DNA from 3 places in the Pseudomonas sp. ZS1P83 genome. Region 2 is predicted to be linked to each of the others. Evidence: predicted binding sites of a transcription regulator. Region 2 holds the regulator's gene; each other region holds the start of a gene.
The links. Region 2 encodes FliA, which starts transcription of late flagellar genes. Its sites were predicted from a motif close to CTAAAGTTTNNNNNNNNNNNGCCGNTAA; they were not measured.

Region 1 (4,211 bases), 2.7 Mb from region 2:
AGGCCTTGTCGGGCAAAGTATTGCCGCAAGGGGTGGTGGTGTTTGTCCAGGAAGCCTGGAGCAAATTGTTGCTGCTGACGTGCCTCAAGCACGGCGATCAGTCAGCCGAGTGGAACGCTGATGTGCAGACCATGGAGCAATTGATCTGGAGCGTACAACGCCATGAAGAGCCCGATGCGAGCCTGCGTTTGCTGGCACTGGTGCCGGGGTTGCTTAAATCGTTGCGCGATGGGCTGAGCAGCTCGGCATTCGATCCGTTCGCCACCAGCGAGTTTTTCAGTGAGTTGAAAGCCTTGCACGTTCAGCTGTTCGAACGTCCAGGGCAAAAGCTTGAACAGTCTGTCGATACGCCGGTAATGGTCGAAGTGCTGCAGGAAGTCGCCCTGCGAACCGCCGACGAAGGGCCGGTCGATACGGCGTCAGTGCGTTTGCCGGAGGACGACGCCGGTCTGCTTCAGGTCGATCAGTTGCGGTTGGGGTGCTGGGTCGAGTTTCAGGAAGACGAGGAAAACACCCTTCGCTGCAAGCTGGCGGCGATCATTGAAGCCACCGGCAAGTACATTTTCGTCAACCGCACCGGAATGAAAGTGCTGGAGCGCAGCCGCACCGGTCTGGCTCTGGAATTCCATCGTGGCGCAGTGCGAGCGCTGGACGACACTTTGCTGTTCGACCGGGCGCTGGAGTCGGTGATCGGTAACCTGCGGCGCCTCAATCGCGGCAAGTGATCGCGCCCCGAGGGTCTATCGCTGCATACTGGGCGCCATCACAGTCGTCGTTGAAGGAGCCTGTATGCAGTTGGACCCCGCGAGCGGTTGGTGTCAGGGTGTGCATTTATGCCCCTCGCCCAACTTCAATGCGCGCCCCACGGGCGAAATTTCCCTGCTGGTGATCCACAACATCAGTTTGCCGCCAGCGCAATTCGCCACCGGCAAGGTGCAGGAATTTTTCCAGAATCGCCTGGATGTCACGGAGCATCCCTACTTTGAAGGGATCGCCGACCTGCGTGTGTCTGCGCACTTTCTGATCGAACGTGACGGCACAGTCACTCAGTTTGTCTCTTGTCTTGAGCGTGCCTGGCATGCCGGCGTCTCGAGTTTCGAAGGGCGGGAAACCTGTAACGATTTTTCCGTGGGCATCGAACTTGAAGGCACGGATGATCTGCCGTTCACCGATGCTCAGTATCGAGCGTTGACGACTCTAACCCGGCAGCTGCAAAGCGTCTTCACGGCCATCACCGCACAGCGCATCTGTGGGCACAGCGATATCGCACCTGGGCGTAAAACCGATCCGGGACCCGCGTTCGACTGGGCACGCTATCGCGCCGCCCTGGCAAAAGAGGAACAACAATGAGTTTTCTGGTGTTGCTGTTGGCGGTCTGGATCGAGAAGTTCTCGGCCCTGCGCCATCGGGTTCAGCGCGATGGCGGTTGGCTGCGGGAGCTGGCCAAGCTTGAAACCCATTCGCGTCTGGTCAATCGTCCGTGGCTGATTTTGCTGATACTGGTGTTGTTGCCAGTGGCACTGCTGGGTTTGCTGCTGCTGGTGCTGGACCCGGTGGCTTACGGTCTGCTGGCGTTGCCGGTGCACCTGCTGGTGGTGATTTACAGTTTGGGGCGCGGCGATCTGCTGGCCGGTCTCGGGCCGTTTCGCGATGCCTGGCGCCGGGAAGACCTGCAAGCTGCCGCTCATGTGGCGGACCGCGACCTGGGTATCTGCGCCGATAACGGCGAACAACTGCTGGAACGGGTCGAAGGGCATCTGCTGTGGGAGGCTTATCAGAGCTTTTTCGCGGTAATTTTCTGGTACTTCTTGCTGGGTCCGGTCGCGGCCCTGAGCTATCGACTGTTGGCCCTGGCCGAAGAACACGGGCAGAACCCGGCCGTGGTCGAGCGCGCCGCACAACTGCGTCACGCGTTCGACTGGGTGCCGGTGCGTCTACTGGCGGCGAGTTTTGCGTTGGTCGGCAACTTTGTCGCGGTCAGCCGGGTGATGTTGCATGAGCTGCTGAACTGGAACATCAGCGCCGCCCAATTGATCGAGAAGGTCGGGCTTGTGGCCGGTGAAATTCCAGCGCCAGTGGTCGGGCCTGACGGCATCAACAGCCTCGACCGGATCTGGGAACTGCTGCTGCGCGCGGCGGTGCTCTGGTACGCCGGTTTTGCGTTGTGGACCGTTCTCCCGTAATTGCGCAGTGAACTCCATTTGTGGCGAGGGGGCTTGCCCCCGTTGGGGGCAAAGCCCCCCCGTTAACCTTAAGTTACAAAACCTCCCGCCGATTTAAGCTATACAGAGCTAGCGCCGAATAGTGGCTATCTGCTGTCGACCCGCGCCTGGCAATAAAAATAAGAAAACAAAGGGAGACCTCCAGTGAAGAGCTTGCTCTATCCCGCTGTCGCGCTGATGAACCGCCTGAGCTTTGGCATGAAGTTCAGCCTGATCAGCGTGCTGTTCCTTGTGCCGATGCTGGTGACCAACTTCTATCTGGTGCGCGATTCTTATCGAGAATTCCAGGGCACCCGCGTCGAACTGCAAAGCCTCGACCTGCTGGGTAGCAGCCTGACGTTACGGCGCGATCTGGAAACCCTGAACAATCTGGTACAGATCGACGTCACCCTCGGTCAGTCCGGCAAGGCCGGTAATGTCGAGTCGCAGATCAGCACCCTGGGACAAAGCGTGCTGAGCCGTTTGCAAGGGTTGACGGCGATGACCATCGATCCGGAACACATTGCGGTTTTCGATGCCAAGCGCGATGAAATGATCGCCGCGTTCAAGGCCCAGCAAGCGGAAAATTCCCTGCAAAGTAAAAGTGGAATGATCGGCAAGTTGCTCGGCAATGCGCAGATTTTCAGCCAGATCATCGCCAGTCAGGCCGGCCTCAGCCGCGACACTCAGAGCGACATGCGCCAGCTCAGCGAACTCATTACCAATGTCACCCCGCCCGTTACACAGCTTCTTGGCGAAGGCCGGGCGATGGGCTCTTTTTCGCTGGGGCAGGGCTTTCTCAACTCGGCATCGAGTACCCGTTTTGATGAGTTGCTGGTGCAGATCGAAAAACTGCAGGCCGAATATGCCCTGAAGTTGCAGGACGCGCTCGGTTCCAGCAAAGCAGCACGGGAAACCCTGGCTGCTCAGGCCGATAGCAGCAAGGCGTCGTTGAAAAAGGCCAGTGAACTGTTCGAAGAACAGGTCGTGATGGCCGACACGCTCGATGCGCCCTGGCAGGGCTTTTACGATCAGGTCACGGGCCTGATGGACCAGACGTACCAACTCAATGAAGCCACCCTGAAGTTTCTCGGCACCCAGTTACAGCAGCGACTGGAGCAGAACCGCACCCACATGGTCTTGCAGACCGTGGCGCTGTCGGTGGTGTTTGTGTTGATTTTTTACCTCTACGGTGGCTTCTACGCCTCGACCCGCACCACCCTCAAGCGTCTTGGCGCGGTGATGGACAAAGTCGCGGCCGGCGACATGACGGTGACCTTCAGCGCCAACAGCCGCGATGAACTGGGCGAGTTGGGTGAGGTGTTCAACGGCACCGTTAAGAAGATCCATGACCTGATCGAGCGGGTCGGCCAGACTGTCATTGAGGTCGAGCGCCAGGCCGGGCAGGTGGAGAGCGTATCAGCCCGAAGCAACCAGGCGGTGGCGGGGCAGCGCACTCAGATCGAGCAGGTCGCTACAGCCATGAACCAGATGTCGGCCACCTCGCTTGAGGTTGCACGCAGTGCCGCGGCAGCGGTCAGCAGTGCCCATAGCGTCAATGACGAGACCATCAGCGGTCGCGGTCTGGTGCAGTCTCAGCAGGGCAGCATCGCAGCCCTTGCCACTGAGATCGACCAGTCGGTGCTGGTGATCAATCAACTGGCCAGCGACAGCCAGTCCATCAGTCGCGTGCTGGAGGTGATCAAGAGCATCGCCGAACAGACCAACCTACTGGCGCTCAACGCGGCCATCGAAGCTGCTCGGGCCGGTGAGCAGGGCCGTGGTTTTGCAGTGGTGGCGGACGAGGTCCGGACCCTGGCCAAGCGCACCCAGCAATCGACCGAAGAAATCGAGCAGATGATCGCCAAACTCCATGGTGGTGTCGGCGCTGCGGTGAAGGCGATGGGGACCAGTCATCAGATGGCAAACGGCACGGTGGGGCAGTCGGAAAAGGTTCAGCAAGCGCTGGAAAACATCCTCGGCGCCGTCGGCATGATCGTCGATCAGAAC
Region 2 (4,211 bases):
GGTGAGCATGGACAGCTACCGTATTGGTGCTCAGGAGCAGCTCAAGACCCTTGGCCGGATCCTCAATGTGTCGGTGACTCACGTCGACCCGGGTCAGTCACTGGTGCAGGCACTGGAACCCTTGCTGCGCAAACGCGTGGTGCTGATCGATACCGCGGGCCTTCAGGCCAGCGATCCGGCACTGCGCATGCAGCTTGAAAGCCTGGCGGGTCGTGGGATCAAATCCAAAAATTATCTGGTGTTGGCAACCACCAGCCAGAAACAGGTGCTAACGGCCGCTTATCACAGTTACAAACGCTGCGGCCTCGCGGGCTGCATCCTGACTAAACTGGATGAAACGGCAAGTCTGGGTGAGGTGTTGAGCCTGGCCATCAGTCATGAATTGCCGGTGGCCTACCTGACCGATGGCCCGCGGATTCCGGATGATTTACATCTGCCGCGTCGTCATCAGTTGGTCAGTCGCGCCGTAAGCGTGCAAATGCAAGAAGAACCCAGCGAAGAAGCCATGGCTGACATGTTCGCTGATATTTACCACAGCCCGACCAAGCAGGTCGGCTGAGGTATTAATGAACAGTTTTTGTACCTACATCGATGGTCTGCCATGCATTGTTCATTTTGTGAACGCGCAGCCAGTAATGTGGCCTCCGTCTAAGTAAGACAAGGTAAAGAAAATTCATGGGCAGCATGCATCCCGTACAGGTGATCGCGGTGACCGGCGGCAAAGGTGGCGTCGGGAAAACTAACGTGTCAGTGAACTTGTCCCTGGCTCTAGCTGAGCTCGGCCGGCGCGTCATGCTGCTGGACGCCGATCTGGGGCTGGCGAACGTCGACGTCCTGCTGGGACTGACACCCAAACGTACGTTGGCCGACGTGATCGAAGGCCGCTGCGAGCTGCGCGACGTATTGTTGCAAGGCCCTGGCGGCATCCGCATCGTCCCGGCCGCGTCCGGCACTCAAAGCATGGTTCATCTGAGCCCGGCCCAACACGCCGGCCTGATCCAGGCGTTCAGCGATATCGGCGACAACCTCGACGTATTGGTGATCGACACCGCTGCGGGCATTGGTGAGTCGGTAGTCAGTTTCGTTCGCGCAGCGCAAGAAGTCTTGCTGGTGGTCTGCGACGAACCGACCTCGATCACTGATGCCTACGCACTGATCAAACTACTTAACCGCGATTACGGCATGAACCGCTTCCGCGTCCTGGCCAACATGGCCCAGAGCCCACAGGAAGGTCGCAACCTGTTCGCCAAGTTGACCAAGGTCACGGATCGCTTCCTCGACGTCGCCTTACAATACGTCGGCGCGGTGCCTTACGACGAAAGCGTGCGTAAGGCTGTGCAGAAACAGCGCGCCGTCTATGAAGCCTTCCCGCGTTCCAAGTGCTCCCTGGCGTTCAAGGCCATTGCACAGAAGGTCGATACCTGGCCATTGCCTGCCAACCCGCGTGGTCACCTGGAGTTTTTCGTCGAGCGCCTCGTACAACAAACGGCAGGACCGGTGCTATGACAGCCAGCGGTTACAACCTTTACAAGAATTCGGCACGTGACGCGCAGTACGAGCTGATCGAGCGTTACGCGCCACTGGTTAAGCGCATTGCCTACCACTTGCTGGCGCGTCTGCCGGCCAGTGTCCAGGTCGAAGACCTGATTCAGGCCGGGATGATCGGCCTGCTTGAAGTGTCGACCAAATACGACGCCAGCAAAGGTGCGAGTTTCGAGACGTACGCGGGCATTCGAATCCGCGGCGCGATGCTCGATGAAGTACGCAAAGGGGACTGGGCGCCACGTTCGGTCCACCGCAATACCCGGATGGTTAGCGACGCCATTCGCTCGATTGAAGCTAAAACCGGTCGTGACGCTAAAGATCACGAGGTTGCGGCCGAACTCCAATTGAGTCTCGACGATTATTACGGGATTTTGAACGACACCCTGGGCAGCCGGTTATTCAGTTTCGACGATCTGTTGCAGGACGGCGAACACGAAGGGCTGCACGAGGATGGCGCCAGTGCTCATCTCGAGCCGTCGCGCGATCTGGAAGATGAACGCTTCCAGATGGCGCTGGCGGACGCGATTGCCAATTTGCCGGAGCGTGAGCGACTGGTGTTGGCGCTGTATTACGACGAAGAGTTGAATCTCAAGGAAATCGGTGAAGTCCTGGGGGTCAGCGAATCTCGGGTCAGCCAGTTACACAGCCAGTGCGCGGCCCGTTTGCGGGGGCGTTTGGGGGAGTGGCGAGCGCGCTGAAGGCAGTGTGGGGACACTGCGAACGAGGCTGGTGGGGTGTTGAAACCACACGGGTCCCGATCTGTTGTGCTCCAGACAGTCATTGAGTGCTTTGCCGGATTGATCGAAATGGCGTGTCCAGGTGCTGGGCGCGTTTAAGACTGCTTGGAGGTCGAATTGAACAAGAACATGAAAATCCTCATCGTTGATGACTTCTCAACGATGCGGCGGATCATAAAAAACCTGTTGCGTGACCTTGGGTTCACCAACACGGTCGAGGCCGATGATGGCACCACTGCCATTCCTGTCCTCAACAGCGGGAGCATCGACTTTCTGGTAACGGACTGGAACATGCCCGGCATGACCGGTATCGATCTACTGCGCCACGTGCGCGCCGATGAAAAGCTCAAGCACCTGCCGGTGCTGATGGTGACCGCTGAAGCCAAGCGCGAGCAGATCATCGAGGCAGCCCAGGCCGGTGTTAACGGCTATGTGGTCAAACCCTTTACGGCCCAGGCGTTGAAAGAAAAAATCGAAAAGATTTTCGAACGCATCGGTTGAGAAACTGCGCCACGGGGGAGCTATGGAGCATAACGAATCTTCACAGGGCGATTTCGAGTCGACCCTGAAAAAACACGCTGTCGAACTGGTCGAAAGCCTTGAGAAAGGCAGGTTCGGCGACGCCGTGCAACTGATCCATGAGCTCAACCAGACCCGTGACCGCGGCCTGTACCAGGAAGTGGGCAAGCTCACTCGCGAGCTGCATAGCGCGATCGTCAATTTCCAGATTGACCCGAACATGCCGCAAGCCGAGGAAGTGTCACAAATCACGGATGCCACTGAGCGTCTGGGCTATGTGGTCAAGCTGACCGAGGCCGCGGCCAACCGCACCATGGACCTGGTGGAGAACGCCACGCCGCTGGTCAACGGCCTGAGCAATGAAGCCCAGGCCTTGAGCGCCGACTGGGGACGGTTCATGCGTCGCGAGGTCGGGGCTGAAGAGTTCCGCGAACTGGCCCGGCGAGTCGATGGTTTCCTGACACGCAGCAGCGAAGACAATCGCGTGGTGTCGAGCAACCTCAACGACATTCTGCTCGCTCAGGATTACCAGGACCTCACCGGTCAGGTAATCAAGCGTGTGACCCAATTGGTCACCGAAGTTGAAAGCAACCTGCTCAAGCTCGTACTTATGGCCAGTCAGGTGGACCGCTTTGCGGGCATCGAACATGACCGTGAAGCGATGCTGGCTGAAAAAGATCCGCAAAAACATCTCTCTCAGGGTGAAGGTCCGCAGATTCATGCCGATAAAAGAGAAGACGTTGTGTCCGGTCAGGACGATGTAGACGATTTGCTTTCCAGCCTTGGATTCTAGGAGCACCCCTACACATGAGCTTCGGCGCCGATGAAGAGATCCTTCAGGATTTCCTGGTTGAGGCCGGCGAGATTCTAGAGCAACTGTCCGAACAGCTGGTCGAGCTTGAAAGCCGACCCGATGATGCGGACTTGCTCAATGCAATTTTTCGCGGTTTTCACACTGTAAAAGGAGGCGCCGGCTTCCTCCAGCTCAACGAGCTGGTGGAGTGCTGTCACATCGCCGAGAACGTGTTCGACATCCTGCGCAAGGGTGAACGTCGCGTCGACTCGGAATTGATGGACGTGGTTCTCGAAGCGCTGGATGCGGTGAACAGCATGTTTACCGAAGTCCGCGAGCGCAGCCCGATCACGGCGGCCACGCCTGAATTGCTGGCAGCTCTGGCCCGTCTGGCCGAGCCGAAAGCTGAAGAAGCCGCACCGATTGCCGACGTGGTCGAAATACCGGCTGCCGACAGCGAGTCGGGCGACATCACCGATAACGAATTCGAACAACTGCTGGACTCGCTGAACGCCGTCAAGGCGCAGGCCGAGGCCCCGGCGGCTGCTCCACTGCCAGCGGGTAGTGCCGCTGCCAGCGACGAAATCACCGATGCCGAGTTCGAGTCGTTGCTCGAT
Region 3 (4,211 bases), 3.0 Mb from region 2:
GCTGTTGGTGACCTACGGTGTCGGCGCCAGTATTGGACCGCTGGTGGCCGGGGTGCTGATGAAGCTGTTCGGCAGCCACATGCTCTATGCCTTCTTCAGCTTTTTCGCGTTGGTGCTGGTGTGGCGGATTCGCCCGAAAGCGGTCACCAACCTGCATCAGGTGGACGATGCACCACTGCATCACGTCGCCATGCCGGACAGCATGTCGAGTTCACCGTTGGTGGCTTGCCTTGACCCGCGTGTCGATGAACAGGTGGTGCAGGACCAGATGCAAAGCCCGATCAGCCCTGAGCCGGACCCAGAACCTGAACCAGAACCTGAACCTGAACCTGAACCCGATCCGCCGCCCGAAGACCCTGACGCGGGTCGCGAGCAAAGTTTTACCGAGGCCAGGCCTTAGATCCAGCGCATAAAAAAACGGGCAGTCGCCGCAAGGGACTGCCCGTTTTCTATTGAAGCGGCGTATTACATGTCGTCTTTGTCGAAGCGCCGCGCTTCGCGCTGAAGCTGATAGACGAACCGCTCGACCTGGCGCTGCACCAGCCCGCTCATGTTGTGAAAGCGTACGCCGGCGAAGGTGATGGAGATCCTTTCTTCGAAGTGCAGGTAACGCAATTCGACCGGAGCCGTCATGTTGCCAAAGGGCAGGGCGGCGACGAAGCGGTCGTAGACCTGACCCAGTTGCAGGCTGCCAGTGATGTCGCCTTCGAAGCGCAACTTGCAGCCGGTGGCCGAGATGTCCAGGAGCTTGCCACTGATCGGCGACTTGAGTTTTTCACCACCCAGATCGACGTTGACCAGTTGTGCCAGCTTCAGTGCAGCACGGAATGCATTACGGCGCTGATGGTAAACCACCTCGGAGGGCAGGGCGCCACGGTAGCAGCGACCGCCACCGGATTCGTCGATGGTCAACGGGCCGTTGCTTTCCCAGGCAATACGCACGCCGTCGTGAAAGCCTTCGACCTTGAACGGTTCGCCGGCCAGCAGGAAACGTTCACCGTCGCGGGGAATCATTTCGTCCAGGGCCATCGTGTTGCTGTCACGGTCGATGTCCACCAGATAACTCTGGAAGCGCTGGCTGCGCTCATGGAACGTGATGATCAGCGGATCATGGCTGTCTTGCAGCTGGCGCAGGTTGCCGGAGATCTCAAGGGGCGTGGTGAGCACCTTGGGTGGCTGCGGAGCATCTTCCGCGCTTAAGGCATTGAACACGGTTCATCAATCTCCAGACAAAATATGACTACGGCTAGCCAGCATTTTGCCAGCATGTTTCGCGTCTTGATAGTGCGCGATTTTCAGCAGGCTCAAGCCTGACTGAGCGGTCGTGGCTTCGCAAGCATGGAGGTTGACCCACGTGCGTCATAGAGCGCTGGCGGCTCGCCGCCGTTGAGGATTTTCAGCTGATTGGCCGTCGAGGCCTGTTGCACCAGAATCGACTGGCCATTCTTGATGTTGGCCGCCTGGCACTGCGCCAGAAGATCGGTCAGCACATCGCTCTGCTCCAGTAACTGATCGCCAATGCTCGAATGGCTGGCGAGTTGCTCCAAGCCGTTGCGGTTGGTCGGCAGATTGAGGCTGGCGAGGATTTCACTGCGCTTGCGGCCATGCTGATCGAGCAAAATGATCAATGCCTGTTTCTGCGCCAGAATCTCTTCGAGAAGTGGCATGTCACGACCGTGCAAGGCGAGGGACTCGGTTTGCAGTAACGCCAGCAAATGCTGTGCTGGAGCGAAATCGTCAGTGATCAGTTGCAGTAAATTAGAGTCGTGCATGGCTGGCCTTGGGTTTTAAGCGTCCAAAAGCCTGGCGCGGGCCTTGGCCTAGCGCTGGGCTTCGAAGTTGAGCAGTTTGCTGGCTACACGGTTGCTGTCGACTTTGTAGCTGCCATCGGCAATCGCTGCTTTCAACTCGGCCACGCGGGCGTTGTCGACGGCAGGCTGATCGCGCAGCTTATCAGTGACCTTCTGCAACTGTTGAGCCTCATTGCTGAGATGTACCGATTCCCCGCTTTTAGCGGTACTGACCTGCTCGGCCGGGGTATTCAGCGGCGCGGATTTGCCGGCTTCGGCGGTTTCCTTCGCGGCGCTGGTACGTGTACTGCCGGTAAGTGACGGGGAACTGTTTAAACGGCTGAAATCGATGACCATGATAAAAAAACCTCTGGGTATTTGGACGCTTGCCATGTTTTCGGCCATACCCGGAAAAACTTTAGGCCCAGTTATCAATGAGCTTGCGCGCGTCAGCGCTTGCCCTGCCTGGGGCACAGTTTAGGGAACAGTCGGGCAGCGCGCCACATCTTCACCCACAGAGAGCTCGCGAACAGATTCCTACATGGACACTTCCACCTGACCTGGCGCGATAACTTGCGCCTTGATCACCCGCTGGGAATTGAGGTTTTTCACTCGAATCTGTTCGCGCAAGCCGCCGTTGGAGAGCGCTTCACCCGGCATGCGCACGCTGAGCGTACCGCTGCGGGCGGTAATCACCACTTGGTCGCCCTTGCTAATGACTTCTGCCTGTTCCATGTGCACCAGGGTCATGACCTGATCGGCGACCATTGGTCGGGTAAGTTTCTGCCCGATCGCCTGGTCGACAGAAGTCAGGTAACCCTGGTTGATCAGGCTGATGTCACGCTCGCGCAAGGTCACATCTTCGGGCTCGACGATACCGGCGCGTCGCAGCGGGCGGGTGGTGGTCACAATGTCGCGAAACAGGCGCACTTGAGCGGGTACGAAGACGGTCCAGGGCGACGCGCCCTCGCAGCGAACTTTGACCGTAACGCGGCCTAATGGCTTGGCCGGGCTCTCCAGGGTCGCTGTCAATTCCTTGTCGCACAGGGGCATCCGCAGTCGAGGATCGAGCGGGTTGACCTGGATTTCGTAGCGGCCTTGCGTTTGACTGGTCGCCAGATAGTCTTCTACGGTGAATTCAAGAAAGCCCTGAGTGACGCCGATAAGCATGTCAGGCAAGGTAACCGCGTCAGCAAGGGCAGGGCTGCCAGCGTTGAACAGGCAAACGGCCGACATCGCGCACATTAATGTGCGGGCATTTGATGTCAGGCGTCGGAAAAATGTCGGTTCTGTGTTCATAAGAGTTAAAAAGCAAGCGCCGTGCCGTTTAGTGATGAATGCGCGTCGCAACACACTTAAGCGTTGGTGTAGGAGTCTGTGCATGGCTGGTGTAATGGATGCGGTAAACCAGCGCACGCAACTGGTAGGGCAGAATCGCCTTGAGCTGTTGTTGTTCCGTCTTGACGGTCAGCAGCTGTATGGGATCAACGTGTTCAAGGTTCGGGAGGTGCTGCAATGCCCCAAACTGACGCTGATGCCAAAATCCAGTCCTGTCGTGTGCGGTGTGGCAAGTATTCGGGGGGCGACCATTCCGATTCTTGATCTGGCGATGGCGACCGGTTCCGGTGCGCTGAAAGATCAAAGCAATCCCTTCGTGATCATCACGGAGTACAACACCAAGACCCAGGGTTTCCTGGTGCGATCGGTGGAACGCATCGTCAACATGAATTGGGAGGAGATTCATCCGCCACCCAAGGGCACGGGACGCGATCATTACCTGACGGCTGTGACTCGGGTCGACAATCAGTTAGTCGAAATCATCGACGTCGAGAAAGTGCTGGCAGAAGTGGCGCCGACACCGGAAGCGATTTCGGTTGGTGTGGTGGATGTCGAGACTCAGCACAAGGCGTTGTCCTTGCGGGTGCTGACGGTCGATGACTCGTCGGTGGCGCGCAAGCAGGTGACCCGTTGCCTGCAGACGGTCGGTGTCGAAGTGGTGGCGTTGAACGACGGTCGGCAAGCGCTGGATTACCTGCGCAAGCTGGTCGACGAGGGCAAGAAGCCGGAAGAAGAGTTCCTGATGATGATTTCCGACATCGAGATGCCGGAGATGGACGGGTACACCCTCACGGCCGAGATCCGCAGCGACCCTCGCATGCAAAAGCTTCACATCATCCTGCATACTTCGTTGTCGGGTGTATTCAATCAGGCGATGGTCAAGAAGGTCGGTGCAGATGACTTCCTTGCCAAATTCCGTCCTGATGACCTGGCATCCCGGGTAGTCAACCGGATCAAAGCAGCAGACATCAGCTAGGGGCCTTTTGCCCCTGGCGGTTAACACGATTTAAGAGGCGGCATCTTTGTCTACGGGTAATTTGGATTTCGAACAGTTCCGGGTCTTCCTGGAAAAAGCCTGTGGCA

Region 1: the regulator FliA is predicted to act here: its motif matches at 2,251-2,278, upstream of ACYZT0_RS21700 (methyl-accepting chemotaxis protein).
Region 3: the regulator FliA is predicted to act here: its motif matches at 2,185-2,212, upstream of flgM (flagellar biosynthesis anti-sigma factor FlgM).

What each region holds. Positions count from the first base shown of each region.
Region 1 is NZ_CM142706.1:4,584,954-4,589,164, reverse strand. Features, by position in the region: gene ACYZT0_RS21715 (DUF1631 domain-containing protein) at 1-725, shown strand, start outside; gene ampD (1,6-anhydro-N-acetylmuramyl-L-alanine amidase AmpD) at 790-1,350, shown strand; gene ampE (regulatory signaling modulator protein AmpE) at 1,347-2,183, shown strand; gene ACYZT0_RS21700 (methyl-accepting chemotaxis protein) at 2,367-4,211, shown strand, end outside.
Region 2 is NZ_CM142706.1:991,525-995,735, forward strand. Features, by position in the region: gene flhF (flagellar biosynthesis protein FlhF) at 1-559, shown strand, start outside; gene fleN (flagellar synthesis regulator FleN) at 676-1,506, shown strand; gene fliA (RNA polymerase sigma factor FliA) at 1,503-2,243, shown strand; gene ACYZT0_RS04810 (chemotaxis response regulator CheY) at 2,412-2,783, shown strand; gene ACYZT0_RS04815 (protein phosphatase CheZ) at 2,806-3,594, shown strand; gene ACYZT0_RS04820 (chemotaxis protein CheA) at 3,609-4,211, shown strand, end outside.
Region 3 is NZ_CM142706.1:3,948,236-3,952,446, reverse strand. Features, by position in the region: gene ACYZT0_RS18845 (MFS transporter) at 1-400, shown strand, start outside; gene ACYZT0_RS18840 (flagellar brake protein) at 466-1,212, opposite strand; gene ACYZT0_RS18835 (flagella synthesis protein FlgN) at 1,305-1,772, opposite strand; gene flgM (flagellar biosynthesis anti-sigma factor FlgM) at 1,821-2,147, opposite strand; gene flgA (flagellar basal body P-ring formation chaperone FlgA) at 2,328-3,089, opposite strand; gene ACYZT0_RS18820 (chemotaxis protein CheV) at 3,172-4,104, shown strand; gene cheR (protein-glutamate O-methyltransferase CheR) at 4,151-4,211, shown strand, end outside.